3 regions of the Mesorhizobium sp. M1329 genome follow, and region 1 is predicted to be linked to each of the others. Evidence: riboswitches for the same ligand, from Rfam matches in the RefSeq annotation. Region 1 holds a riboswitch; each other region holds the start of a gene.
What was found. A riboswitch is a leader RNA that binds a small molecule or an ion and turns the genes downstream of it on or off. The one in region 1 is predicted to bind thiamine pyrophosphate.
Positions count from the first base shown of each region.

Region 2: another riboswitch for thiamine pyrophosphate. It lies ahead of NKH21_RS27040 (phosphomethylpyrimidine synthase ThiC); the one in region 1 lies ahead of thiC (phosphomethylpyrimidine synthase ThiC).
Region 3: another riboswitch for thiamine pyrophosphate. It lies ahead of thiB (thiamine ABC transporter substrate binding subunit); the one in region 1 lies ahead of thiC (phosphomethylpyrimidine synthase ThiC).

Region 1 is NZ_JAMYLN010000003.1:15,835-25,413, reverse strand. Features, by position in the region: gene NKH21_RS03695 (thiazole synthase) at 1-393, opposite strand, end outside; gene thiS (sulfur carrier protein ThiS) at 395-592, opposite strand; gene thiO (glycine oxidase ThiO) at 561-1,562, opposite strand; gene thiC (phosphomethylpyrimidine synthase ThiC) at 1,559-3,394, opposite strand; TPP riboswitch at 3,498-3,614, opposite strand; gene NKH21_RS03675 (Fic family protein) at 3,797-5,341, opposite strand; gene NKH21_RS03670 (hypothetical protein) at 5,318-5,644, shown strand; gene panB (3-methyl-2-oxobutanoate hydroxymethyltransferase) at 5,965-6,801, shown strand; gene panC (pantoate--beta-alanine ligase) at 6,798-7,688, shown strand; gene NKH21_RS03655 (Ros/MucR family transcriptional regulator) at 7,882-8,337, shown strand; gene NKH21_RS03650 (DUF6074 family protein) at 8,603-8,848, opposite strand.
Region 2 is NZ_JAMYLN010000035.1:9,159-18,737, reverse strand. Features, by position in the region: gene NKH21_RS27070 (aconitase X swivel domain-containing protein) at 1-220, opposite strand, end outside; gene NKH21_RS27065 (aconitase X) at 224-1,510, opposite strand; gene NKH21_RS27060 (LysR substrate-binding domain-containing protein) at 1,608-2,525, shown strand; gene NKH21_RS32870 (hypothetical protein) at 2,643-3,161, opposite strand; partial or broken gene NKH21_RS27050 (FAD-dependent oxidoreductase) at 3,054-3,670, shown strand; gene NKH21_RS27045 (FAD-dependent oxidoreductase) at 3,770-4,084, shown strand; partial or broken gene NKH21_RS27040 (phosphomethylpyrimidine synthase ThiC) at 4,071-4,655, opposite strand; TPP riboswitch at 4,759-4,875, opposite strand; partial or broken gene NKH21_RS27035 (maleylacetoacetate isomerase family protein) at 4,913-5,373, shown strand; gene NKH21_RS27030 (SRPBCC family protein) at 5,406-6,176, opposite strand; partial or broken gene NKH21_RS27025 (Rieske 2Fe-2S domain-containing protein) at 6,360-6,554, opposite strand; gene NKH21_RS27020 (PDR/VanB family oxidoreductase) at 6,698-7,645, opposite strand; gene NKH21_RS27015 (TetR/AcrR family transcriptional regulator) at 7,743-8,291, shown strand; gene NKH21_RS27010 (helix-turn-helix domain-containing protein) at 8,896-9,174, opposite strand; gene NKH21_RS27005 (ABC transporter substrate-binding protein) at 9,214-9,522, shown strand; gene NKH21_RS27000 (ABC transporter permease) at 9,533-9,579, shown strand, end outside.
Region 3 is NZ_JAMYLN010000011.1:32,379-41,957, forward strand. Features, by position in the region: gene NKH21_RS13395 (amino acid ABC transporter substrate-binding protein) at 1-591, opposite strand, end outside; gene NKH21_RS13400 (RNA polymerase factor sigma-32) at 917-1,774, shown strand; gene NKH21_RS13405 (M48 family metalloprotease) at 1,788-3,257, opposite strand; gene thiQ (thiamine ABC transporter ATP-binding protein) at 3,512-4,303, opposite strand; gene thiP (thiamine/thiamine pyrophosphate ABC transporter permease) at 4,300-5,916, opposite strand; gene thiB (thiamine ABC transporter substrate binding subunit) at 5,979-6,992, opposite strand; TPP riboswitch at 7,036-7,150, opposite strand; gene NKH21_RS13425 (thiamine diphosphokinase) at 7,278-7,922, shown strand; gene NKH21_RS13430 (ABC-F family ATP-binding cassette domain-containing protein) at 7,924-9,579, shown strand, end outside.

The DNA.
Region 1 (9,579 bases):
GGTATAGGGAAATACCGCAAAGCCGTCCTCGGACAGGATGCGGGCGGCTTCGACCAGGCCGAACACATCAGGCTGCAGCGTGTCGTGGTTGCCGATCACTTCGAGCTTGATCCAGCTCGTCCCGAACACTTCGCGCGCCATTTTCGCGGTTGTGACCGCTTCCTTGACGGAGTGGCAGCCTGCCGTGTTGGGAAGGACTCTCGTGCCAAGCGAGCGGATCAGCGACCAGAATTTTTCGCCGGCCCTGCCGCCCGCCATCTCGCGGCGCAAGGAGACGGTCACCACCGAGGTGCCCGATGCGCTAACCGCATCGGCAAGAATGGCCGGCGAAGGATATTGAGCCGTGCCGAGAAGCAGCCGCGAGCAAAGCGCCGTTCCAAGAAGATCGAACATGCTAGCCTCCCTGCATGGGTGAGAGGATTTCGATCCGGTCGCCGTCGCTCAACTGGAACTCCGCCCGGTTGGCTTTGTGCACCAGGTCGCTGTTGACGGCGGTCGCCAGCCAATCGCCCTCATAGTCGAGAACGGCAAGCAGCTCGGCCAGCGTGGTGGCGGCAACCTCATGCGCTTCGCCGTTGACCATCAATTTCATGGGCAAGCTCCTTGGTTCTGTCTTGACTGAAAACCAGGTCGGCAGCCTGGCGCGCCATGGCGGGGGCGAGGAGAAAGCCGTGACGATAGAGCCCGTTGATCGCTATGATCTCGCCGTTCGTTTCGACGCGCGGCAGGTTGTCGGGAAAGGCCGGACGGACGCCGACACCGGTTTCAACGATCTCGGCCTCGCCAAAGGCCGGATGGAGGGCATAGGCGGCACCCAGCAGCTCCATCATCGAACGAGCCGTCACCGGTCCCGTGGACCGGCTCTCAATCATCGTCGCGCCAATCATGAAACGGTGGTCGGTGCGTGGCACCGCATAAAGCGGAAAGCGCGGATGGAGCAGCCTGACCGGGCGCGACAGTGAGATATCAGGTGTGCGCAGGATCAGCATCTCGCCGCGAACGCCGCGCAGCCTGTCATTGGCTGCTGCCATTCCCGTGCAGTCGATCTGACGATCGAACCCGGAAGCACGCCGGACGTCAGCGCAGAAGTGGAATTCGACGCCCATCGCCGCCAGCCTGTCATGAAGTGCCGCCATCGCCTGACGCGGGTCGAGATGGGCTTCGTCGGGGAAGAGCAGTCCGCGGCGGAAGCGGCCGGCGAGGTCGGGCTCGAGCAACACGATTTCATCTTCATCGACACGCCGATGACCCGAGGTGCGGCTGGCGAACCGGTCGAGCTCGCCCGCATCACGCGGCGCGGCCACGGCCAGTGTTCCGGCCCGTGTCACGTGACCCGGCAGTACCGCATCCCACCAGTCGGCGGCATCGCGTCCGAGATCCAGCACTGGCTGCTCGGCGCTTTCACGCTCGCACCATGGCGCCAGCATGCCGCCGGCGAACCACGACGCATTGCCGCCAACGGTATGTGTTATCTCGGCAACGGTCACCGTCGCGCCACGTGTGGCGAGCTCGAAAGCTGCGGTGAGGCCGGCGACACCGGCCCCCTTGACCAGGACCCTCATGATCGCTCGCGCGCCTCTCGCAGGAGCGGCGCGCCGGTCTCGTCCGCGGGCACGTAGAGATCGCCGCCTTCGCGATATTTCGCCGCCATGGCCACCATCCCCTCCTTCTGCGCCTCGGCGCGAATGTCGTGGGAGATGCGCATGGAGCAGAATTTCGGGCCGCACATCGAGCAGAAATGTGCCACCTTGTGCGCTTCCTTGGGCAAGGTCTGGTCGTGGAAGGATCTTGCGGTTTCGGGATCGAGCGACAGGTTGAACTGGTCCTCCCAGCGGAACTCGAAGCGCGCGCGGGAAAGGGCGTCATCCCTGACTTTCGCCGCCGGATGCCCCTTAGCCAGGTCGGCGGCATGGGCCGCAATCTTGTAGGTGATCACGCCGGTCTTGACGTCATTGCGGTCGGGAAGACCGAGATGCTCCTTCGGTGTGACGTAACAGAGCATGGCCGTGCCGAACCAGCCGATCATGGCGGCGCCAATGCCTGAGGTGATGTGGTCGTAACCCGGCGCTATGTCCGTCGTCAGCGGCCCCAGCGTGTAGAAAGGCGCCTCGTCGCAGACAGCGAGCTGCTTGTCCATGTTCTGCCTGATCTTGTGCATGGGCACGTGGCCGGGCCCCTCGATCATCACCTGGCAATCCTTCGCCCAGGCGATCTTCGTCAGCTCGCCGAGCGTTTCCAGTTCGGCGAATTGCGCCGCGTCGTTGGCGTCGGCAATCGAGCCCGGACGGAGCCCGTCGCCGAGCGAAAAGGACACGTCATAGGCCCGGCAGATGTCGCAGATCTCCGCGAAACGCTCGTAAAGGAAGCTTTCCCGGTGATGGTGCAGGCACCATTTGGCCATGATCGAGCCGCCGCGCGAGACAATGCCCGTGACCCGGGCGACGGTCAGCGGGATGTAATGCAGCCGCACACCGGCATGGATGGTGAAGTAGTCGACGCCCTGTTCGGCCTGCTCGATCAGCGTGTCTCGATAGACCTCCCAGCTCAAATCCTCGGCGATGCCGCCCACCTTCTCCAGCGCCTGGTAGAGCGGCACCGTGCCGATTGGCACCGGCGCATTGCGCAGGATCCATTCGCGGATGTTGTGGATGTTGCGGCCGGTCGACAGGTCCATCACCGTGTCGGCGCCCCAGCGGATCGCCCACACCATTTTTTCCACTTCCTCTGCCATCGAGGAGGTGACCGCCGAGTTTCCGATATTGGCGTTGATCTTCACCAGGAAATTGCGGCCGATGATCATCGGCTCGCTCTCGGGATGATTGATGTTGGCGGGAATGATCGCGCGTCCGCGCGCAACCTCGTCGCGCACGAACTCCGGCGTGACGAAGCCGGGGATAGCGGCACCGAAGGCCTCGCCGTCGCGCTCAAGCTTGCCGCGCAGCATCTCGCGGCCAAGGTTCTCGCGGATGGCGACGAACTCCATCTCGGGCGTGACGATGCCGGCACGCGCATAGGCAAGCTGGGTCACCGCCTTGCCTGCCTTGGCCCTGAGCGGCCGGTTGCGAATGGGAAATTCCGGCGTCAGGCGCTCACCGGTCACAAATCCGTTGTCCTCCGGCCGCACGTGGCGGCCGTCATAGGCCTCGACATCGCCGCGCGTCATGATCCATTCGTCGCGAAGCCGGGCAAGACCGTTTTCGATGCTGGTTTCGACAGTCGGGTCGGTATAGGGGCCGGACGGATCGTAGACGGTGACGGGCGGCTCGCCGGCCGTCGGATGCACGGAGATTTCGCGCATCGGCACCCTGATCTGCGGGTGGATGGCACCGGGCTTGTGGATTTTCCGCGAGGCGGGCAGCGGTCCCGTCGAGACGGCGGGAGTGAGGGCATTCATCTTGAGGCTCCTTTGCTCATGCATTGGAGACCCAGTTCTGTGCCGGAAGGATGAAAAGACGCTTCTGTCGACCTGCCGAAACAGGACCTCGGGCGTAAACTCCCGCAAAGCGCTTGCACCGTCCCTACGCCAGTATGAACTGGATCAGGTTCAACGGGTCACTGCGCCGCGAAAGCAAGCAGTATCTCAGCCCCTTGCCGGGACTCCCCTGGTGAATGCGCCAGGTTGGACGGGACGTCTCCGGTTTGTCAAGCGCGTTCTGGCCGCGGCTGATCGGCGGCTGGTCAGACCGTGCGGAAAAAATCGCGCATGTCTCGGCGACAAGTCAAGCGTGGGAGATGAAGGCAGGGACAAGGGAATCGCAAACCGTTGGACTAAAAATCGATCCTCATGATCACGCCTTCAATGGGCACCAAAGGTTTGCGCGTAGATCGCCTCGATTCTTCCTGCCTCGTCACTGGTCAGCGCGGCGAATTCCTTTTCGCGCGCGCGGTTCGATAGATGTCCATCATTCTGGTGAAGAAAACGGAAGAGCAAATCGGTCAGCCGCTCGGGCATGTCGATAAAGGCATCCACCTGCTGCCGGAATTGATCGTAGCGCTGCAGAAATGCGGTTTCCTCGGGAAGGTCCCGTTCGATCGTCCGCTGAACGCAGTCATAGAGGAATTCGGCGTGCGGGGTCGCATCGAAGAACCGGTAGAAATCACCGGTGTCATTCAGCACCCGGACGTTGAATTGCGGCGTCGGTTCCCATTCCACCAACGGCAGAAGGCGCTGCGAATAGCTCTCGAGCACGCCCCTGTACTCGTTGATCTGGTCCAGGATCGCGGCCGAGACGGGAAAGACCACTCCCGGCGGATTGAAGCCGCGCGTGGCAAGGACGTGGTGGATTAGGTAGCGGTGAATGCGGCCGTTTCCGTCCTCGAACGGGTGGATGTAGACAAAGCCGAAGGCGAGGATTGCGGCGGCTATGATTGCATCAAGGCTTTGCGCGGGGCCCTGATCGAAGGCCGCCATTCCATCGATTAGCCGCGGCAGGTCCTCGGGCCGAGCGCTGATGTGATCGGGCAGGGGCGTGCCGTTGTCTCGGTCATGCTCACCGACGAAACCTCCTTCTTTTCGGAAGCCAAGTCTTACGAAACGGGCGTCGCCAAGTACAATTTTTTGCAGACGTAGCAGCTCATCGCGATCGATCGGCCAGCGGCCGGCTTCGCCGATGGCGCGGCCCCAGCGCTGGATGCGATCTTGCGGCGGGCGCTCGCCCTCGATCGCATAGCTTGATCGCGAGTCTTTGAACAAAAGAAAGGCGGCGGTCCGAGCAAGGAGGTCGCGCGGCACCTCCGCCACGATTGCCTCCGCGCGCCGCGGCAGTTCAAGGCCGATGAATTTTTCGAGGGTCTTGGTTCGGAACACCAGCGGGCAGAACTCAGGCGTGCCGGGGAGATTGTCCCTTATGCGGTAGCGCGAAGCGGTCTTCTCGAATCCGGGCCACTGCAGCTCGGGATCGACAACCGGAACGTATCGTCCGGCCGCCGCGTCCGGCAGATCGAGACGTGTGCCCGTCAGCCATTCATATAGAAACCAGATGCGGCGGGCATAACTGCCTGTGGGGCTTTCACGGACGAGCGCCTCGATCGGTGCGGAACCGGTCACCTGGAACAGCCGTTTGAGGACGGCAAGGTCGAGCCCCTCGTACTTGAGCGCGAAGGTCAGGTGGCCTTCGAGTGTTGGATGTGGGGCATGGCGGGGCGTCATGATCCGCCAGCCATCCCGTGCGGTAATGCGATGATGCTCGCCAGTGGCCGACAGGGTCCGGGGCAAGGGCACGGCGAGCTCGTAGGCTCCGATCAGGGCGCTGTACCCGGCCGGGGTCACCATCTCCGGAAGGCGGATTTCCTGAAAAACGATAACAGGACCTGAAAATTGGTGCTTCTGCGCCACAGGCATGAAAAGGGGAACCTTTCATCGAAGTTTGGTGCGAAATCAGCCAAATACTATGAAAAACAATTCTATCTCATGAAAATTGATGCTGCAAGCCGACTTTTCCGAAAACCGATCCTGAAGGCGGCGGTGATCCGTCTGCATGGCTCGGCCGGAAAGCGATCGTCGCGCGCCGGCCAGCGCAATGATGTTCCCATCGGAAATAAGCGTACACCGCCAAACCGCAATCAGTTCCGCGGCGCTAGCATGCGGTCGCCGGCATCTATGCGTTGCCTTACAGCTGTGGCCTCGTGTTCAGTCATTGCCTAGTTTTTCGCCACAATGCATTTCGGTACGCCTTGGGACCTGAGATCGATTCTGAACGTGAATCACGCTGTTGCGGTAGTCAAACCGTTCGAGCTGAAGCACATCCCTTGAGACCACCACCACGCTGATTGCTCAAAACCATCACAACAAGGGTACTGCGAAACTCGGCCGAAGCAGCAGAAAATTGGGGGCCTTTAGCCCTTGCTTTGAAGCGCTTCGCAATGCACCAACTTTTCCGATGCAGTTTGATTTTGGCCTTCGCACCTGCACAAAACTATGCAAAACCGTTGACCGCTTAAGCCTGACGCAGGGAAAACGTGCCGATGAGTGTGGCGGTAGAAACGAAGGCGTTGACGACGCCGGACATCGCGGCCAGCAAGGGCAAGGATCCGGTCGTCTGCTTGACCGCCTACACCACACCCATTGCGCAGCTCGTCGACAGATATTGCGACGTCGTGCTGGTCGGCGACAGTGTCGGAATGGTGCTTCACGGTCTGCCCTCGACCCTCGGCGTCACGCTCGACATGATGATCATGCATGGCAAGGCCGTGCGACGCGGTCTTGAGCGCGCGTTGATGGTCGTTGACATGCCATTCGGCTCCTATGAAGAAGGCCCCGAACATGCCTTTCGCAACGGCGCGCGGCTCATGGCGGAAACCGGATGCGCCGCCCTCAAGCTGGAGGGCGGCGAGAGCATGGCCGAGACGATCCGCTTTCTCACTGCTCGCGGAATTCCCATCATGGCCCACGTCGGGCTGACGCCGCAATCGGTCAATGTGTTCGGCGGCTATAAAGTCCAGGGCAGGGGCGTAGACGGCGACAGGATTTTTCGCGACGCCATTGCTGTTGCCGAGGCCGGGGCGTTCAGCATAGTGCTGGAAAAGGTCACGGAGCCGCTCGCACGGAGAATAACCGAGAGAGCCACAATTCCCACGATCGGGATCGGTGCCTCGGACGCCTGCGATGGGCAGATCCTTGTGATCGACGACATCCTGGGCATGTACACTGGTTTTCGGCCGAAATTCGTCAAGCGCTATGCCGAACTGGGCTCAGAGGTCGAAGCTGCCATCGCCGCCTACGCGGCTGATGTGCGGGAAGGGCGCTTTCCAGCGGCCGAACATCTTTTCGCCGACGAGCCGAAGGCCGGAGATGTTGCATGAGCGTGCCGATTGTCCGCACCATTGCCGAACTTCGTGCCGTCGTGGCGGGATGGCGCCGTTCAGGTGCCAGTATCGCCGTGGTGCCCACGATGGGAGCCTTGCATGAAGGACATTTGAGTCTCGTGCGTTCTGCGCTTCAGAAGGCCGATCGTGTGATCGTGACGCTGTTCGTCAATCCCAAGCAGTTCAACAGTGCCGCGGATCTTGCCGCTTATCCCCGCACCGAAAAGGAAGACGCTGCAAAGCTCACTCCGTTGGGCGCACACCTGCTCTATGTTCCGCATGCGACTGAGATGTATCCTGACGGCTTCACCACGACCGTGTCGGTGTCCGGCGTCCGCGAAGGCCTATGCGGTGCGTTCCGGCCTGGTCATTTCGATGGGGTGGCGACCGTCGTTGCAAAGCTCTTTTTGCAGACTGGCGCTGATTTCGCCTTTTTCGGAGAGAAGGACTTCCAGCAGCTTCTACTCATCACTCGCATGGTCCGGGACCTGGATATGCCAATTACCATCGTCCCCTGTCCGACAGTCCGGGAACCCGATGGTCTCGCTTTGTCATCGCGCAATGTTCGGCTCTCGCCAGCGGAGCGGGCCATTGCCCCAAGGCTCGCATCGGTCCTGCTCGATACTGCGGAGGGGCTCTCGAACGGCTCTCCCGTCCTCCCAGCGCTTGCCCAAGCGCGTGCAGCGATTCTGTCCGCAGGTTATCGCGAGGTCGAGTACCTGGAACTCCGTGGCGAAGCAGATCTGCAACCGATAGCAACAAGCATCGATCGGCCGGTCCGCCTGCTCGCAGCCGCCTGGCTCGGCCAAACACGGCTCATTGACAACGTCAGAACACTGCCGCCTTGCCAACTCACAAATGAGTCGCTGCGGACTTCCGGCTAGCGTGAAAATGCAGCTCGTGCCGCGTGAGCGTAATTGGACGCGGTTTATCTCCATGAAAACCCTGTCAACCTGCTCTGGCCGGGCAGAGACAGCCTTGCGTAAATGCGCCCCCAGAACGAAGAGTGGTCATTAGCATTTGGGTTGGTGAAGGTTCCCGAATAGGAACGGGTGACGAATCAGGGGCCTGAGCTTGATGGACGAAGCAACTGAGCAGACGAGCGCTGGTCTTTTAGGGCTGACAGCGGGCATCGTAGCGGCCTATGTCCAGAACAACGCAATGCCCGTAGCGGATTTGCCGGCGCTGATTGCTGGCGTCAATTCTGCGTTGTCGGCTCTAGTTCAGCCCGTCGCGGCACCGCCGCCAGTATTTACTCCGGCCACAAATCCGAAGAAGTCGATATTTCCAGACTATATCATAAGTCTCGAGAATGGGCGGAAATTCAAGTCTATGAAGCGTCACCTGGGTTTGCTGGGTATGACACCTGACGAGTACAGAGCCAAGTGGAGATTGGCCTGGGACTACCCCATGGTGGCCCCTAACTATGCTGCCAAGCGGTCTGCTCTGGCCAAGGCGAGCGGTCTTGGCCGCAGAGGCACTGCAAAAACACCGCCTAGGAAAGGCCCCGCAAAGCGGAAAGCCAAGGTGTAGCGCGCGCCTATCAGAGTTGGCAGACGCCAAAACTTGACCTCTCGCTGACAGATGGATGCGATTTTGCCCAGCCATCTTTGCGGCATCGAGGGCGGCGTCGAGGCGCCCAGCCCGTCGGTGACCAGCTCGTCCACTTGCGCGGTCGCCACACCTGTCGCTAGACCAATGAGAGTTGAGCAACCTTGCGTTGGACGGAAGCAGTGCTGGTAACAGATGCCAAGCTTAGTAGAGTCCGCGAGTGGCAATCATTCGTCGTGAGTCGATGCTAATGTGCGCGTTTCGCAGCACTCCGGCTCGCTATATCACCTAAGACGGCATGAAGAAGCGATCCAACCTCCAGTTCGGCGAGCCTGGGCGCAACTCCTGATTCGGACAACTGAAGGAGAATTGTCTTGGCGGTGCTGCGCCAGAACGCACTCGCATCCTCCCCGTTCTTGGATTCCAGCACGCGGGCAATTTCCTCGACCAACTTCCGCCGCCGATACAGCGGAAACGCCCTTATGTTTGACACCGATCACCTACCCATTCAGTCTCGCGATTAAGCATTGGAGGATGAGAAAATCCGGTTAACGGCACATCCCTTTTTGGCTGGTGGGCATGTAGCAAGAGTTCTTGCGTCGGCGAACGGTCCCGCGACTAGTCACCAAACAATTGCGATGTCTCGAAGGCGGGGCAGATCGGCGTTTCTGGCTCCGATCTCAACCAGGATTCCGCACGCAATCTTTTGCCATCACAAACGCAATGTCGTCCACGGTCCCCATCTGACCCGGCCGGTGGTACGTCTCTGGCCTGCTATCCCGCCTCGATCAAGACCGTGCTTTCCCGCGACCAACGCAGCACGACATCCTGACCTTCCGCCAGCCTGCCAGCGCCGGTGTTCTGCCGACGCCGCCGTCTTTGTCGAGCATTTCGTTCGCCCGCTGGAGAGACAGCTCCGCTCGTTTCACCCGCTGCCTGGCCTTAGCCAGCTCGATGTTCAAAATTTCGACCATCACTCCAGATCCGAGAGTCCCCTTCGATTGTTAACCGGCCCCGGTCGCATTGGTTCCGGTTGGAATCTGCACAGGGCTTGGACGCGAGGACTCGTAAGCCTTGGATTGCCGACCACCCGCGGCCAAGGCTGAAAATCTTGAAGCGATTGCATGCGGCGGCGTCTCGCTGGCCAGTCGCAGCTCATTAACGGCGTCTCATCGGAAATGGCCAAGGTGATCGCCCGAGTACGAGTTTGGAGCCAAATTGCCG
Region 2 (9,579 bases), on a different contig from region 1:
CGATCGCGGCAGGGCCAAACCCGCGTCTCACAGCATCGATCAAGATCGATACACCGCTGGACGAACCATGGGTGCCAGGCAAGATCACGACTTTTCCGGCTATGGACTGCCCCCGTTGCGGGTGACCTCCATCCGTAATTGTACCGTCCCGAGGATCTAGGCCGCCCCAGAGGTTGATCGGCTTTTCCAGGGCAAGGATCGGAAGAGCGTCTGAGATCATCGGTCAGCCCCACGCATACTGGTCCAGGGATATCCGGCCGCGGACCGCCGACTCGATGCATTCCCTAGTGGTGCCAAGGCATGCGTTTACCTTCAACGTGTTGGGCGCGCGAAATGCCCATTTCGAGGAATTGGACATCATCAAACCCGGCGTTTCGTCGAGCATTCCCGGAATGTAGGAGCAGGTATCGACGATGATTTCGGCGCCGCATTCCGTGATGAGATTTTCAAGCTTTTCGTCGCGAAGCTTACCCAGCGTATGCCTGTTGGTCGTGATTATCAGTCGGACGTTCCCGGAGACCTTGCGACCATCGAGCAGTTCGATCACCTCTTGAAACTCGGCGAGGCTCATATGCGGAGTGCCCAGGCAGACTGCTGTCAGTGGGGCTGACCTGTCTCCCAGCAATTGGCTACGAAGGCTGGAGATCTGCTTGGCGTCGATCGAGATGCGTTCCTCAGGCTTCAGTCCGCCGAGGGCTTCCTCGCAACTCGCGGCTTCCGGTGTCAGCCCCACTGCGTGAAACATGGCGAGGCCGCTGACCACCGACGCCGCCGCGCCGAAGTGCCGGAGGCTGTTGCTGCTCGTTGCTTTCGGCATGCCTAGCAAGACCGGTATCCGGTCCTGGGCGGACCGGCCAACGGCAAGGCCCAGAAGATTGCACCAGACCTGCAGCTCGAAGCGATCTTCGGGCGCGCCGACAACCTCCACCAGCAAACTGCCAAATCTGTTTTCATCCCGATGCAGGCCGAAATTCGGTACCCGGCCAGTTATCGCTGCACTGATGTCTATGAACTCGCCGTACTTGTTGGTTCTGGCGCCAAGCACCGAGTTTGCGTACATCACGGCGTTTGATTCCGCCCAAGCAATCTGCTCACCTAGCTTGGGCACTGTCGGCAATTCGTAAGGAGCACAGGTGAACGTCGGTCGACAGCCTAGGACCGTGTACAGGTGCATCAAGCGAGCGCCGTCTAAGCATTCGGCAGAAGATGGAGGATAGCGTCGGCTCAGCAGCTCTGAGCATCCGTTGTTGAACAGGCACGCCGGAGGGGCGGTAGAGTTCAAGGTAGTGGGCACACTAACTCGCGCTTTGGCGGTGGCAAGTTTTTCAGCGAAGTCGAGGCTAGGCTGACCATTGTAGAAGCAGCCAGTTATGTGTGCTGACGAGACATCGATCAGGTTGGCCGCATCAAGAGACTCAGCCACTCCAACGACAAGCTTCATGGCCAAGGCAGCGCCGTCGCCGTGTAGGCCGTCCAACGTCCTGAGGTCGTGAACCGTCAATGCAACCATGGGGCTCGCCTGCTCTTGCTTCAGGCTGAGGCGGTTCTTTGCAAACCACAAACGATATCTTATTGAAGGGGCTTAAACGGAAAGTTGTCGACCCCACATGAAAAGACTGCCAGGGCTAGCAACGCTCTACGTGTTCGAATGCGCGGCTCGCCACTTGAATTTCTCCAGGGCGGCCGAGGAACTGAATGTCACGCCCGCTGCGGTGAGCAATCAGATCCGCCAACTTGAGAAGGAGATCGGCACGATGCTTTTCGAACGCAATGCCCGATCCCTGAAGCTTACCGAGAACGGGGAGTTGCTTCTTGTCAGCGCCCAAGACGCCTTCACGCTGCTGCGGCGCGCTACAAACTGGATTGGTGACGCGAAGCGCCGAACCTTGAGCATCACCACCTCGCCGTCCTTTGCGACAAAATGGCTGGTTCCCAGACTTGGCGCGTTCTGCCGCCAGTACCCCGAGGTCGAGCTAAGGTTGGACGTGTCCGATCAGAACCTTCCGCTAAGCGAAAAAGGCCCCCACTTGTCGGTTAGGTTCGGCGCGGTTCCACCTGACGGACTGCATGCCGAACAACTCTTTGACGAACGGATATCGCCCGTGTGTGCGCCGAGCATGCTGGATGCAAACCCCGGTCTTTCCGACCCAGAGAACTTGAAGTCACAGCATCTTATTCACGTCGACTGGCGTGGCAAGAACGATGCCTGGCCTGACTGGCACTCCTGGCTGCTTGCGGCGGGTGTGCATGGCGTGGATGTCAAACGCGGGCTGCACGTTTCACAGACCTATCTCGCGCTCGAGGTGGCTATCCAAGGGCAGGGTATCGTTCTGGGAAATTCGACCCTTGTCGCCGACGACATCAAGGCTGGCCGCCTGGCCCAGTTATTTCCGCATGCGCTCAGCCTCTCCTCGAGGTTCGCTTACCGATTGCTGACGCCTCCGACGATCCTCGATCGACCGGTCGTCAGGTCATTCCGGACCTGGTTGCTTGATGAAGTCAGAGCGGTCAAAGCTGCCGGCTGATGCTTGTCGCCGAAAAGTGCGCAAGCACCTTAGGACGACCCGCTTCAGCTTTCGGCCGGAGTCATCATCGCTGCAACCAGCGACTCGAGCGTTACCTCGACGACCGCGGTTCCCTGCTTATCGACTAGGTGTGCAGTGCGGCTGCCTGTCGCTGTCACAGTTTTTGACCGCATTCTCAAGTGAGGCGTCGTCCTCTAATTCCGGCCCGACGGGCGGACGACCCCTGAGTTCATTCATGATCGAGGCGGCCTTCACCACTTTGCTGCGATTAACCTCGCGCACGAACCGGGCAATATAGTCGTCGGCCGGCCGCAGCATGATGTTCTGTCCGGTTCCTTGCTGGATGATTTCTCCGTCTCTTAGGATGGCGATCCGGTCACCAAGGCGCAATACCTCGTCAGGATCGTGCGTGATGCGCCAGGGGTCGCATTTTCCGGCTTCGGGCCGTTGGTCGACGACGCCAAACGCAATGGGGATTTCACGATCCCGCGCAGCAACGTGATCGTCTATACGCTGCCCGGCCGCGACATGCTTGGAATAAACATAACCCGCGTTCATCGCGTTGTCGTCGATGATCCCTTTTCGGTCACAGCTGCGGATGTGGAGTGCCAGCGCCAAATGCTGGAGGCGATTCACTTTCTGCGCAAATACGTGCCTGGGCTCCAGAACATCTTTATTTCGTCATCCCCGGATCACTTCGGAATCCGCGAGTCGCGTCACATCGTCGGATCCTATGTCCTCGACAAGGACGACATGTTCGGGGGCGCCAGTTCGAAGACCAGATTGGGCTGTCGTCCTATCCCTTCGACATTCATGACGTGAAGCCTGGCGACGAGAGGGCAGGGCCGCTCGGCGACATCCACTACAAGCGATTAACCCGGTCATTTGGTGTGCCCCTACGCTGCCTGGTGCCGCTCGGCTGTCGCAACGTCGCGGTAGGAGGCCGGGCGATTTCGGCCGACCACGAAGCTGGGAGCTCAGTCCGAGGTCAGGCGACATGCATGGTTACTGGACACGCAGCCGGAGCTTTGGCCGCCGTATCATTGCGTCACAACGTTCCTATCAGTGACGTGCCGCCTGCGCCGGTGCTGGCGCTGCTGAAATCCCAAGGTGCAATCCTGCGGCGAACCGGCCCCCATAGCTAGATTTGTTCCTCATGACTTTTCAATTTTCCAGACGGATCGACGATTAAAGGTTATGACCTGGTAGTCGCTGGCGGCGAGCCGGCTGGCACGGCGGCAGCCGTGTGCGGGGCACGGCTCGGCTTGGGCGTCCTTTTGATCGAAGCCACCGGCTGCCTTGGTGGTATGGGCACCTCCGGCATGGTCACGACCTTCGGACCGATATCCGACGGAGTGCGCACACTTGTCGGCGGCTTCACTCGCGAATTGATCGAAACCATGTATAGCAACGGCCATCTGGGCCCGCATGTGGACAAGACGTTCTGGTCATCGCAACTCAACAGGTGGATCCCCTTCAAGCCAGAAGGCCTGAAGCGCCAGCTTGATCAACTGGTTGTTGATGCAGGTGCGCCTGTGCTGTTCCCTCAGGGTGGTTGATGTTGGCGGGAATGATTGCCCGGCCGCGCGCCACCTCGTCGCGGACGAACTCAGGCGTGACAAAATCTGGTATCGATGCGCCGAAGGCCTCGCCGTCGCGTTGCAGCTTGCCGCGCAGGATTTCGCGTCCGAGGTTTTCGCGGATGGCGACGAACTCCATTTCTGGCGTGATGATGCCGGCGCGCGCATAGGCAAGCTGGGTCACAGCCCTGCCGGTCTTGGCCCTGAGTGGCCGGTTGCGGACTGGAAATTCCGGCGTCAGGCGCTCGCCAGTCGCGAATCCGTTGTCTTCCGGCCGGACATGGCGGCCGTCATAGGGTTCGACGTCGCCGCGCGCGGTGACCCATTCGTGGCGAAGCCGCACAAGGCCCTTTTCGATGCTGGTTCCGACAGTCGGTTCGGTGTAGGGGCCGGACGAATCGTAGACGGTGACGGGCGGCTCGCCGGCCGTCGGATGGACGGAGATTTCGCGCATCGGCACCCTGATCTGCGGGTGGATGGCACCGGGCTTGTGGATTTTCCGTGAGGCGGGCAGCGGTCCCGTCGACACGGCGGGGGTGAGGGCATTCATCTTGAGGCTCCTTTGCTCATGCATTGGAGACCCAGTTCTGTGCCGGAAGGATGAAAAGACGCTTGGTCGACCTGCTCGAAACAGGACCTCGGGTGTAAACCCCCGCAAAGCGCTTGCACCGTCCCTACGCCAGTATGAACTGGATCAGGTTCAACGGGTCACTGCGCCGCGAAAGCCAGCAGTATCTCAGCCCCTTGCCGGGACTCCCCTGGTGAATGCGTCGAATTGAATGGGCTGGCGCTATTTTGTCAAGCGCTCTGGACGAGACCCGTCCGGACACCGGCCTGCTGCCGTCGGAGCCTGCCGGGCGCGCGGGTGAGAAAGCTGGCTTATACGATCGCCGCTGACATCCATCCAATCTGCAACCTCGGCCCGGTCAGCCATGTGATGCTCCTGACCGGCGGCGGCGAGGAGGTCCGGGCCGCCTGGATGCAGAAGTTCATCGGCGAGGGGCTGGCCGGCGTTCGAGAAGATGCTCGACAATCCGGCCAAGGTCCACTTTTGCCATGGCGACGGGCCGACCATGGCCGATCTGTGCTTGGTGCCACAGGTCTACAACGCCCGCCGCTGGAATGTTGACATAGGCGCGTTGCACAGCGTCAATGCGATCGTGGAGCGCTGTGCGGAGCTGCCGGCGTTCCAAACTGCCGCTCCCCGCAACTGGGTGGGGGAGAAAACGCGCGGGCCGAGCGGGGGATCCGCGCGGACGGAGGGCTGAAGAAGGACTTCTACCGCGGTGCCGCGTCTCTGTCAGGCCGCGCTCGGCGCTGTGGGCTCGAGCTGCATCCCCATGTACCAATCAGCGAACTCCGAGATGCGCTTTTCCTGGGTGGAGTATCGGCCCGGCCTGTAGGCGGACGAGTTGACACCTTTCTGATTGTTTTCGGTGATTGTCTTGTCTTCCCGAAGCGTCACGTCCCAAACTCGCATCAGTTCTTCCGGCACGAAATCGATGCCTTCACGTGCATTGCCGCGGACGATCCAGATCGCATCGACATCGGTCGATTGCGGGCCACGTGGTGTGAAGCGGAAGATCACAGCATGGTCATTGTTGACCAGTATCGTGCTCAGGGGATTAAAGACGCATCCTGTCTGTCCCCCGTCGAATTCGCCGTAGGCGGACATTAGCGGCGCCACGGGTTTGCCGTCGACGCTTTCGGTCTTCGCATCGTCCGAGATCGGAAGGCGGTTGCCCGACCTGAAGAAGCGGGTGTCCGGTCCGTCTGCGAACATGCCGATCGGATATCCAAGGGCAGCCGACTTCACTTCCCATTCCTTCAGTTTTTTCTCGTATTCATGGACGGCCTCGCGGTCCCCCGATCCCGCGCCCGCGCCAAAGGCGAGCATCTTCATTTTGTCGTGGACCGAGCAGTAGGTCGGGTGTGCGGTGTTGCAGTGGTAACATTCGAAGAAGTTCTCGACGACCAGCTTCCAATTCGCTTGCGTCGGGTAGAGCTTGCGCGCCGCTATCTTGCCGACCGCCACGCCTTGCCCCCGAAGCAGTTCGCGGAAGGGCGCCACGAACTCCTCGAAAGAGGGCGGTTTGTCGACGGCCGCATTCAGGAAAAGTAACCCCTCGAAAACGCCGACATGGACCGGTTCCAGTGAGATCTGCGAATGGTCGAAATCCTCTGGCATCAAGTGCGCGGCCCGCAGCTTGCCGTCGAGATCGTAGCTCCAAGCGTGATATGGGCAGGTGAGTATCCGCTTGCTGCCTTCCGGCTCCAGGCAGATACGCGAGCCGCGGTGGCGGCAGACATTGTGGAAGGCGTTCACGGCGCCAGATCGGGATCGCAGGACGATGATGCTCTCGGCCCCGATCTCGAACAAGAAGTAGTCACCCGGATTGGGAATCCGGCTTTCGTGGTCGACCAGAAGCCATTGACCATTCAACAGCATCCGCACATCGGAGCGGAATATGTCCTCCGACAGATAAAGGGGCTGCGGCAAACAATGGCCTGGCGCCCAGTCGAAGTTTGTCTGCGGTTCATGGGTTCTGGCTACGATCGTCATGGTGCTGCTCCCATTCAGTTTCCGTGGTTCTAAAGATCGAGGGTCAGTTCCGGCGTCCTGGCACGCGACACACAGGGGCAGATGTCCTGCCCCGATTCCCTTTCCTCCTCGGTCAGGAAGGAATCACGGTGGTCGGGGATGCCGGAGAGAACGCCTGTGACGCACGAGCCGCACACGCCCTCTCCGCAGGAAGAGGATATGCGAACTCCAGCCCCGACAAGGACCGACAGAAGTGACTGGCCCGCCGGCACTTCGAGGACCTTCCCGGTTCGGGCAAGCTTCACGACAAAAGCCTGGTCGGTCTGGTCGGTGGTGGAGCTTTTGGGGCTGAACCGCTCGAGATGGACAGCGTGTGTGCCTAGCTTTGGCGTCCCGAGCCTGATGGTCTCGTCCATCAGTGGTTCAGGGCCGCACACGTAAATATGAGTCTGCGCAGGCAGGTCGCTGACAATGAGTTCGTGGAGCTTGCGCGCGGTCGCCATCGGATCCAACCCGACATGACATGACGCATATGCATCCACTGCCAGTCCGTCGACGAAATCCTTGAACGGCGCATTTGCGTCACGGCAGAAATAGTGGAGGGCGAAGCTCCGGGCTTCGGTGGCGAGCGCTCGCGTCATGGACATGATCGGCGTAATGCCGATTCCGCCTGAAATGAGTAGCGTGTGCGGGTGGCGCCCAAGAATGAAGTTGTTGCGTGGCGGAGAAATCGTAATCTTATCGCCTTTTGCGAGGTTCTCGTGAATGAACCGCGAGCCGCCCCTCGAATTTGGGACGTGTTTGACGGCGAACTTGTACCGGCTTCCGTCCGTTTCCTCGTAAAGCGAGTATTGACGGATCAGACTGTTGGTGAGGTGGAGGTCAATGTGCGAACCAGGCGCGGTCGCAGGCATGCGCTTGCCTGTGACAGATTCGACTGCAAAGGACTTCACGTCCGGCGACAATTGTTCGACGCTGACAATTCTGGCTTCGATCATCGCTTCCCGCGTCCTGGAATGTTTTGGCTTTCCGTCGGCAGCGTCTCGTATTATCATTTATACCGACCAGAAGGTATGTAACAGGAAGGTTTACCGGGTGGCAAGGCGCAAGTTCGACAGACAGAATATGATCGCGGCGGCAAGACGGATCGCTTTCGAGCGTGGAGCGGGAAACGTCACCCTTGAGGCCGTGGCAAGGGAGATCGGTGCCACCAAAGGGGCGGTTCTTCACTCGTTTCCGAGCAAGGCCAAGCTGTTCGAGGCGCTGCTCAAGGATCTCTGTGAGGATTGGGATGAACGCTTCAGGCGCAGCCGCGATCTGGTTTCCGGCGAACCGTCCGCGACGTTGCGCGCCTATCTCGAGACGTTTTCTGCCACCGATCCGCAGGCACCCTCCTATGCGGAGGCGATGCTGCTTGCGCTGGCGGAGGATCCTAGGTTGATGCGGCCGGTTCGCGAAGCCTATCAGAACTATGCACGCATGATCGAGGCGGAGGCAAACGATGTCGACCATGCTCGCGTCGTCTGGATGGCATGCGAAGGGATCATGATGCTCGAATTGATGGGCCTGCACAGATTCGAGCCGGCCGACCGCTCACGACTTTTCGGACTCCTGACCGAACTCGCCGCCAAGGGTGATATATAACCAGACAAGACTACTTTGGCAGATTAGTCCTCGGTTAACGATGATCGGCTACCTTCGGGAACCACAGCGCTGTGCCATGCTGACTATCGCGCGAGAACTACCGTTCTTTCGCGCCCAGCATCGACAGGAAGTCGTTGGGCGGCTCGTAGCCCACTGACCTGGAAATGGTTACGGCCGCGCGCTTCACTGCCTCGGCATAGGATCTTATGATCTCGTCTGAGAGCCGCTGCATGGGAGCGGAGATCGACACCGCACCGATGCTGATCCGCCAGCGCCGAAGATCGGCGACGCGATTCTGTTGACGCCGTCGTAAAACGTCTGATCTACGAAGCCGCATCCTGCAATGCGGGTTTGCCGCATGTGTTCCTCCAGTACCGCGCGAGAGGTCGGGGCTTTCTCGGTGAGGCCTCCAGTCTTGTGTCAGGGCTTTGTCGCGCGTCTCGCTAGTATTGTACGACAGAAACGCTAGGCCGGCAGCCGTCGCATGGAATGGCAAATGTTGAGAGGCCAGCACGGAAACTCGATTCGGCTGCCGACTTTCCTCGATTGCAACGGTGCCATGCCCGCCTTATGGGGCAAGGTAGCATACGCGGTCTCTCCAGTCTCAAGCACAAGACGGTCGACGATTGGCTGTGCAAGGGCCACGAGCGGGAAGACTGCCTCCCGGATTCGAGCAAGCCGCAACAAGGCCCTTCCTAGCCGGTATTTCTGGGTTTCGGGGTTCTGCTCGACAAAGCCATTCCTCGGCCAGGGAAACAAGCAACCGATGCGTCGTCGAATTGTGCAATCCTGCCCGCAGCGCCAGATCGCGCAGGCTCAACTCGGGCTCCTCTTCGTTGAAGAGCCAAAGCAGGGACATCGTCTTGGCAACAGTCAGTGACATGTGCGTTTCAAATAATAAACGGCGCACGGAAAAGGCTAGATGACCAGCGTGACCAGAAAAGTCCTTATGGGCGGCCTGCTTGCTTTGACATCGGTCGCCGTGTCGGCACTTTCGGCCAACGCGGGAAACGTCAAGGTCCGCATGGCCTATCTGCTCGCCGACGCGATGCTGCCGGTGATCTACGCACTGGATGAAGGGTATTGTGCGGAGGCGGGGATCGACCTTGAACTGATTGCTGTCCAGGGCGGGCCGGCCTCCATGGGGGCGATCGCATCGGGAGAGGTCACGCTCTCGCTTTATGCCATCCAGAACGCCCTGCTCAGCCGCAGCGGCGCCGGCCCGCGTTAGGAGGCTAGGTATGTCCGCTCCACGACCAACGACCGCGGGCCGGCTTGGCCGCTTCGG
Region 3 (9,579 bases), on a different contig from region 1:
GTGCTTCTTGAAATCGAGGAAGGACAGGCTGTCGTTGATGGTGGCGTCGGCGCGGCCGGTGAGAAGCAGTTGGATCGACTGATCGAAGCCGTCGGTGCCGACGAGTTCGGCGCCGTTGGTTTCAGCCAGCTTGCCGAAATTCGAAGTCAGCGACTGCGCCGCCTTCTTGCCCTTGAGATCGGCGAAGCTCTTGATATCGGTGTTGTCGCCACGCACGATCAGCACTGCCTTGGAGGCGATGTAGGGATCCGAAAAGTCATATTTGGCCTTGCGCGCTTCGGTGATGCCGACCTCGTTGATGACGGCATCGTAGCGGTTGGCGTCGAGACCGGCGATCAGCCCGTCCCATTTGCCTTCGAGGAACTGGGCTTTGACGCCGAGGCGCTCGGCGATGGCCCGCGCGATCTCGACGTCGAAGCCAACCAGCGCGCCGGAAGCATCATGATAGGTGAAGGGCGCATAGGTTCCTTCCGTGCCGACCTTGAAGACGCCGGACTGCTTGATCTGGTCGAGATTGGCGCCGGCATGACCGGCGGCGATGGCCAGAACCTGCAGCGTCCCGGCGATAATGAGCGATTTGAGCCATTTCATTTTTCTGTGATCCCGTCCTTGGCCGATGTCCGGCGTCATTGCGAGTGCCGGAAAATGACAGATGCGCGATGCCGGAATAAGAAACTAGATTTCAAAAATCTCGCGCCCTTGAAATCCCATTCTCAACCAGCATCTCCCGACGCCATCCGGCTGAGTCAGGGCCGGTGGCGAATCGCCTGGAACAGCGCAATCGACATGACAGTCCGGGGGAACATTCCCCCGCATGGCACGTTCTTCGCTGTTGTAGGGCGCGGCGCCGCCATTTCAACCATCGGCGCCAACTCACGATTCGATCGCACCGCAACGCCTGAAACAGGAGCGCGGCATGATGGAAGACAGTGCAGGACGGACCATGGTTCGCGCGGCGATGAAAGCCCCTTATCTGGAACGTGACGAAGAGCATCTCCTGGCGCTGCGCTGGAAGGAAAATAATGACCAGCAGGCGCTGCACCGCATCACCGTCGCGCATATGCGGCTGGTCATTTCCATGGCGTCGCGGTTTCGCCACTACGGCCTTCCGCTGGGCGACCTGATCCAGGAAGGCCATGTCGGACTGCTGGAGGCAGCGGCCCGTTTCGAGCCCGAGCGCGAGGTGCGGTTCTCGACCTATGCGACCTGGTGGATCCGGGCCTCGATGCAGGACTATATCCTGCGCAACTGGTCGATCGTGCGCGGCGGCACCAGCTCGGCGCAAAAGGCGCTGTTCTTCAACCTGCGGCGCCTGCGCGCCCGCCTGGCAAACGGCGCCGAGCAGACGTCGAATGCCACGCTCTACCGCGAAGTGTCGGCGGCTCTCGGGGTATCGGAGGCCGATGTGGCGATGATGGATTCCCGCCTTTCGGCACCCGACAGTTCGCTCAATACGCCGCTTGCCGACGACGCGGGCGCAACCGAGCGGATGGAGTTCCTGGTTTCGGATGACCCGCTGCCCGATGAGGTCGTCGGCGACACGATCGATGTCGAACGCCGCTCGGTGTGGCTGAGGACGGCACTCGGCGCGCTCAATGCGCGCGAGCTCAGGATTATCGAGGAGCGCCGGCTGAGCGACGAAGGCGCGACGCTCGAAGCACTCGGCGAAACACTCGGCATCTCCAAGGAACGCGTCCGCCAGATCGAGGCGCGCGCCATGGAAAAACTCAAGGCGGCGCTGGTAAAGCAGAATCCGGAATTTCTCGCAGCCTGAACCGCGTCGGCTGCTATTTGTCGGTGACGATCTTGACCTTGTCGCCGGCCGAAACGGCGGCACCCGGCGACAGCGCGTTGAGCACCCTGAACAGATCCAGCTTGCGGTCGACGCCGACCATCTGTGCGGCCAGCGAGCCCATCGTCTGGCCGGGCTGCACCGTGACGATGCGGATACGCAGCGGCTTCAGCGCTGCCTTCTCGGCAGCACTCAGGATGCGGAACGAGCCGCTGACCGAGCGCGCCACCGTGCTCAGCGAGGTGCTGGCCGACGGTGCAGCGGTCAGCAAGCGGTAGACCTGGCCGCCGGCGCGGATCACCGCAATGTCGAATTGCCAGCCATCGGCGCCGGCATGCGCGGTTGCGGCTTCGTTGCCGTTGATCGTCTCCTGGCGAACGCTGCTCTCGTCGAGGCCAGCGACCCAGCCGCTGCGGATGTAGTCGGTCAGCGAGCGGTCCTTGTCGATCGAAACACCGTCAAAGCGGATTGCCATGTCGCCCGGGCCTGTCGCCGTCACCGCCGCCGCCGAATTGTCGATGATAAAGCCGTTAGGCACCGAGAACGACACGCCGAGGCCAGGATGCAGGAAGGTTTCACCGCGCACATAGCCTTCCTCCGGCGTGTCGCCGTAAAGCAGCCCGTCTACGCCGGCAAGGAATGAATCGCGGTCGCGCGACCCGACACCGGGCGCGCCGAACTGGCGGGCGTGGCGCTGCGCGAGATCGATACGCTGCGGCGTGTTGGGGTGCGTCGCCAGGAAGTCGAGGCTGGCGTCGGTGGCGCCGCTGATCGAGCGGAAATCGGTATAGGCCGACATCGACTGCAGGAAGCGGCCGGCGGCGTAGGGGTCGAAACCGGCTTCGCCGATCGACTTGATGCCGATGGCGTCGGCCTCCAGCTCCTGATTACGCGAGAACTGGGCCAGCCTCAGCTTGCCGCGGATCAGCGCCGCCTTGGCCGTCGGGTTGTCGCCGAGCACGTCCGAAACGACCTTGGTCGCCAACCCCTCTTCCGCTTCCAGCTGCTGGCGCTGCAGGCCGTGGTTAGCCGTAACGTGGCCCATCTCATGCGCAATGACGGCGGCAAGCTCGGCCGAATCGTTGGCCAACGCCAGCAGGCCGCGGGTGATGTAGAGATAGCCGCCCGGCAGCGCGAAGGCATTGACGTTGGGCGAGTTGAGGATGGTGATGCGGTAGGTCTGGGTCGGGTTGGCCGACACCACGGTCAGTCTGCCCACGATCTTGGCCACCATGCGCTCGAGCTTGGGGTCAGAATACTCACCGCCATAGGTGGCAAGGATGCGCGGGTGCTGCGCCTTCGCCAGTTGGGCGAGCTTGCTGTTGGCGGCGACATTGTCGACCGTGATCGGCTTGTCGGAGGGCTGGAAGCCCGATTCCTGCACGTCGGGAGGCGTGAACATCTGGCAGCTTGCCAGCGCCAAGGCAAGACCGGCCAGCGCCAGAAAGCGAGCCAGCGGTTTCACCCTCCGATTGTCGATGCCGGTCGGCAGATCGGCTTCCTTTCAAGTCCTGGGACGTGACCGCGAAAATCGGGCGCGATTTCCGGAAAGCATCACGCGCAAAATCAAGTGCTACGGCGTCCTTCGTGCGTCCGACAGATACGAGGCAGCAAGGGCAAATCACGGTCTAAGCCGGACCAACTCCTGGCGGACCTAGCCACACTACCTCGACCATGGCAAGCAAGCGCCGCTTCGCCTTGCGCCGGTTTGACCATAAATTATGTCCGCTTCCGGGCAACATCTCGTGATCCAGCCGCAAACGGACCCGAGCCGATATAGCGTCGGAATGCCTCCGGTCCAGCCTCGACGAAAAAATCGGCGGCGGCGCCCGTCGCGGCAACCGTGCCACCATCCAGGAAAACCATGTTTTGGCCGATACGGCGCGCATCGTCCGGCTGGTGCGTGACGAACAGCACCGTCATGCGCTGCTCCGAATGGACGTCGGCCACCAGGTCGAGCATGTCGTCGCGCAGTGCCGGTCCCAGCGAAGCGAACGGCTCATCGAGCAACAGCACCGGCCGGTCGCGCACCAGGACCCGGGCGAGTGCGACCCGCTGCCGCTCGCCGCCGGAGAGTTCGCGCGGCAGCCGGCTTTCCTTGCCGGAAAGGCCGACGCGCTTCAGCGCTGCGGAGATTGCGGCGCGGTCAGCCTCGCTCAGCCTGAGCGAAGGCGAACGGCCGAGCCCGACATTCTGCTCGACGGATAGATGGGCAAACAGGTTGTTTTCCTGGAACACCATCGATACCGGCCGCGCTGAAGGCGGCGCAGTGCTGACGTCGGCGCCGCCGATCAGCACGCGGCCCGACCGCGGCGCCTCGAAACCGGCCACCAGATTGAGTAGCGTCGACTTTCCCGACCCGCTCGGCCCCATGATGGCGGTGATTTCCGACGGCGGGAAATCGACATCGAATGTAAGCGGCGTTTCACCATAGCTGAACGAGACCTTGTCGAGCCGCACGGCTGCGCCTTTTTCCACCGAAATGGACCGTTCCGGGCTGATCGGCATCATGATTTCTCCCTCCTTCCCAGCCAGTCCGCGGCCAGCACCAGCGCCAGGCAGACAAGGCCGAGCAGCAGCGCCAGCCCGGCCGCATCCTCGGTGCGGTAACTGCCCATGCGCGCCAGCAGCAGATAGGGCAAGGTCTGCACGGAATCGCTGCCGAACAGCGCAATGACGCCGAGATCGCCGAGCGACAGCGCCATGGCGAAAGCAAAGCCGGTGGCTAGCGGCCGCCGCAGCGACGGCCAGTCGACCAGCCGCAACCGGTTCCAGCCCGAGATACCAAACTGTGCACAGAGCCGTTCGTGGCGTTCGCTTGCCGCGTCATAGGCAGGGCGGATGGCGCGGATGGCGAACGGCATCGCCATCACCGCATTGACCGCAACGACCATGACGGGGGCGATCGCAAAGACATCGCTGACGGTGCGCAAGAGCAGGAACCAGCCGGCGCCGATGACAATGGGCGGCACCACCAGGACGAACCCCGCACCGGTGTCGGCCAGATGTTCGAGCAGTGTCCGCCGGCCTGTCCGCCGGGTGAGCGCCAGCGCCCGGCGCGCCATGACCAGCGACAGCGACAACGCCACAGAGAGCATCGCCGACAGGAGGGAGAGCACGCCACTGGTCGCCGTCGCTTGCCGCACCGCGCTCTCGCCGGCCAGGCGGCCGAGATCGGCGCCAAGCCCGGCTGCCAGCGTCGCCGCCATCGGCCCGGCGACAAACAGCAATGCCAGCCCGATCACCAGCGCGTTCAGCACGGTCTCGGCCGCACCGGCTGAAAAATACCGGCGCGGCGCCACCGGCAGATTGGCGTCGCCGGTCACATTGGCGCCGAGCCGCGTCAGTGCCAGCACGACCACGAAGGTCAGCGCAATTTGCAACAAGGTCAGCGTCACCGCCCGCGCCGGGTCGAAGTCGAAACGCAGCGCCTGGTAGATGGCAACCTCCAGCGTCGTCGCGCTGGGTCCGCCGCCGAGCGTAAGCACGATGGTGAAGGAGGTGATGCACAGCATGAAAACGAGCCCGGCGATGCCCGGCAGGGCCGCACGCAGCGGCGGCCATTCGATCAGCCGAAAGGCCGGCGCAGCGCCCATGCCAAGCTGGCTCGCCAGCCGCCATTGGTTGGCCGGCACGGTCTGCAATGCTTCCAGGAACAGCCGCGTTGCCAGCGGCAGGTTGAAGAAGACATGGGCAACGAGGATGCCCGACAGGCCGTAGATGCCGGGCCAGCTCTGGCCGCCTAGCGCGCCCAGCGTGCCGGCAAAATACCCGGCACGGCCGTAGAGCGCCAGGACACCGAGTGCGGCAACAATGGCCGGCAGCGCCAGCGGCAGAGCGAAAAGCTGCAGGATAAAGCCTCGCCCGAGAAACTGTGGATGCCGCGACAGGGCGCGCGCGACGAACAGCGCCGGTGCAACGGAGAGCAGGGTCGAAAGGACTGCCTGCCAGAGCGTGAAACGGGCGACGCGCAAGAGATAGGAATCGAAAGCGGAGGCGGCGCCGGACGGGTCGCGTGTGGCTTCGACGACCAGCCCGGCGAATGCCCCGCCGATCAGCAGCGCGATGGCGGCGAGCGCGACGACGCCGGCAGTGACGCGGGAGTCAGGACGGCGAGCCTGCATTTCGCGCTACCCAGCTTGACGATGGGTGCGGTTGAGGTCGGGAACGAACACCATATGGAATCCTACTTGCTCATCGCCGCAAGCCACTCATCGACCCAGGCCTTGCGGTTGGCCGCGACTTCCTCCGGGCTGAACAGCAAGGTCTTGGTCGGTTTGACAAGCTTGTCGAACGCCGGGTTGAGCGGCTTGTCGGTCTTGCCGGCCGGGAACATCCAGTTGGTTTCGGGAATGACATCCTGGAATTTCGGTCCGGTCATGAAGGCAATGAACTTTTCCGCCAGCGGGTTCTTCGCGCCCTTGGTGGTGATCCCCGCAACCTCGATCTGCAGATATTCGCCCTCCTCGAAGGACGCCGCCTGGTAGCGCTCGGTGTTTTCGGCGACCATGTGGTAGGCCGGCGAGGTGGTGTAGGACAGCACCATCGGCGCCTCACCCTTGGTGAACAGGCCGTAGGCCTCGCTCCAGCCTGGCGTCACCGTCAGCACCTTCGCCTTGAGCTTGGCCCAGGCTTCGGGCGCCTTGTCGCCATAGACCGACTTGACCCACAACAGCAGGCCAAGGCCCGGCGTCGAGGTGCGCGGATCCTGGATGACGATCTTGTCGCCGGCATCGCCCTCGACCAATTCCCTGAGGCTTTTCGGCGGGCTCTTCAGTTTTTCGGTATCGTAGACGACGGCGAAATAGCCATAGTCGAACGGCACGAAAATATCGTCGCTCCAGGCTCCCGGGACGCTGACGCCCGACACGGCGCCGTGCGGCGAAAACAGGCCGGTTGCCTTGGCGTCCGCCGTCAAATTCGTGTCGAGGCCAAGCACGATATCGGCCTTGGTCGCGGCGCCTTCCAGCTTCACACGGTTGAGCAGCGCGACGCCGTCGGCGACCGAGACGAATTCAACGACGCAGCTGCATTCGGCCTCGAAGGCCTTCTTCACAGCCGGTCCCGGACCCCAATCGGCGGTGAAGCTTTCATAGGTATAGACCGTCAGCTTATCCTGTGCCGATGCCTGCCCCGGCAGGGCGAGCGCGGATGCCGCAAACAGGACAATTGAGACAAGAGAGTGGAAAAAACTGCGCATCGGCGCCTCCTTCGTTCGCGTTGAAAGGAATTGAGGCGTCGGGCTGTCCGAAACGTCTAATCCCTCCGCCGGTACAAACCGGATCAGGTTCAGCGGGTTGGCAGTCTTGCCTCTCAGCCGGTCCGCGAAAATCGCGTCCGGCACCCCGTTAGAGCGTTGCGACACATAGGCCCGGCCGAAGTGCTGCGCAAGCGGAAGTTTGCCGGGCATCCAAAGCCCAGCCTTCCGTTTCGTCTGCCGTTTCATCTTCCGTTTCCGGGGCAGGGCTGGTAAGGGCCACGAGATATGAGCACATTCACCATCCTGCTTGGCGGCGATCTCATCCGCACGCCGCTGCTCGACCGCCAGGTCGAAGGCTCGCGCGTCATCGCTGCGGATGCCGGCATCGGCCATGCCCGCATGCTGGGCCTGAGGCCGGAACTCTGGGTCGGCGATTTCGATTCGGTGCCTGCCGATTTGCCGGAGGATCTGGCGGCCGTGCCACGGCAGGTGTTTCCCGCCGAAAAGGACAAGACCGACGGTGAACTCGCTATCGCCGCCGCACTCGAACGCGGTGCGACCAGCCTTGTGCTCGCAGGCGCCTTCGGCGGCAAACGCACCGATCACATCTTCCTGCATCTGGCGCTGAGCATCCGGCTGGCGGAAGGCGGGACGGAAGTGCTTTTGACCAGCGGCGCACAGGAAGGCATTCCGTTGCTGCCGGGAAAGGCTCGCTTCGACTATGCCGACGGCACACTGTTTTCGGTGCTCGGCTTCTCCGATCTCGCCGGCCTGAGCGTCACCGGTGCCAAATGGCCGCTCGACCATGTCGAGGTCGCGTTCGGCTCGTCGCTGACCATTTCCAACGAGGTCAGGGGCCGGCTGGAAATCGCGCTGGCCAGCGGCCGCGCGCTGCTGCTCGCGCATCCTTTTCCCCTACCTGAAAGCTGACATGGCGCCGCCGCTTCTCAATCTCGACGGGATAAAGCTGACCTTCGGCGGCACGCCGCTGCTCGACGGTGCCGCCCTGACGGCCTCTGCTGGCGACAAGATCGCCCTGGTCGGCCGCAACGGCTCGGGCAAGTCGACGCTCCTCAAGATCGCCGCCGGGCTGATCGAGCCGCAGGACGGCGAAGTCTTCCGCCAGCCTTCGGCGACCGTCCGCTACTTGCCGCAAATTCCCGACATGGAAGGTTTTGCGACCGTCCGCGCCTATGTCTCGGCAGGGCTCGGACCCGCCGACGATCCCTACCGCGCCACCTATCTGATGGAGCATCTCGGCCTGACCGGCGAGGAGCGGCCGAACGACCTCTCCGGCGGCGAGGCGCGGCGCGCCGCCCTCGCCCGCGTCATGGCGCCGGAGCCCGACATTCTCCTCCTCGATGAGCCGACCAATCATCTTGACCTTTCGGTTATCGAATGGCTGGAGGAGGAGCTTGCCCGCACCTCCTCGGCACTGGTCGTCATCTCGCATGACCGTCGTTTTCTCGAGCGCGTGTCGCGCGCCACAATCTGGCTCGACCGCGGCCAGACCCGCCGTCTCGACAAGGGCTTTGCCTTTTTCGAGGAATGGCGCGACACGGTGCTGGAGGAGGAAGAGCGCGAGCAGCACAAGCTCGGTCGCCAGATCGTGCGCGAGGAGCACTGGCTGCGCTATGGCGTGACAGCACGGCGCAAGCGCAACATGCGCCGGCTCGGTGAGTTGCAGACCATGCGCCAGCGCTTTCGTGGTCATCGCGGCGCCGAGGGTGCGGCGACGATGACAGCCAGCGACGCCGCCGAATCCGGCAAGCTGGTGATCGAAGCCAAGAACATCGAGAAGAGCTTTGGCGATCTGACTGTGGTCAAGGGATTCTCGACCCGCATCCAGCGCGGCGATCGCGTCGGCCTGGTCGGGCCGAACGGCGCCGGCAAGACGACGCTGTTGAAGATGCTGACCGGCGAATTGAAGCCGGACGCAGGCACGGTGCGGCTCGGAACCAATCTGGAGATCGCCACGCTCGACCAGAAGCGCGAGGCCGTCGATCCGCAGGAGACACTGGCGCAGTATCTCACCGACGGTCGCGGCGAGAACCTCGTCATCAATGGCGAGCAGCGCCACGTCGTCTCTTACATGAAGGACTTCCTGTTCAAGCCGGAACAGGCGCGCACGCCGGTGCGCGAGCTTTCGGGCGGCGAGCGGGCACGGCTGATCCTCGCCCGCGTCTTGGCGCGGCCGGCAAACCTGCTTGTGCTCGACGAGCCGACCAACGACCTCGACATGGAGACGCTGGAACTGCTGCAGGAATTGGTCGCCGGCTTTGCCGGCACGGTGATCCTGGTCAGCCACGATCGCGATTTCCTCGACCGCACCGTGACCAGCATCATCGCGCCGGATGGCGACGGCCGCTGGATCGAATATGCCGGCGGCTATTCCGACATGCTGGCGCAGCGCGGCGGCACCAGGCTGGATGACCGCAAGGCGCGGCCGAAGGTAGAGACCAGCGAGGCGATGGCTGCAAGCAGGACCAACGCGGCCGCTCCCAAGGGCCCGGCCAAGAAACTGTCGTTCAAGCAGAAATTCGCGCTGGAAACCTTACCCAAAAAGATCGAAGCGGTGTCGGCCTCG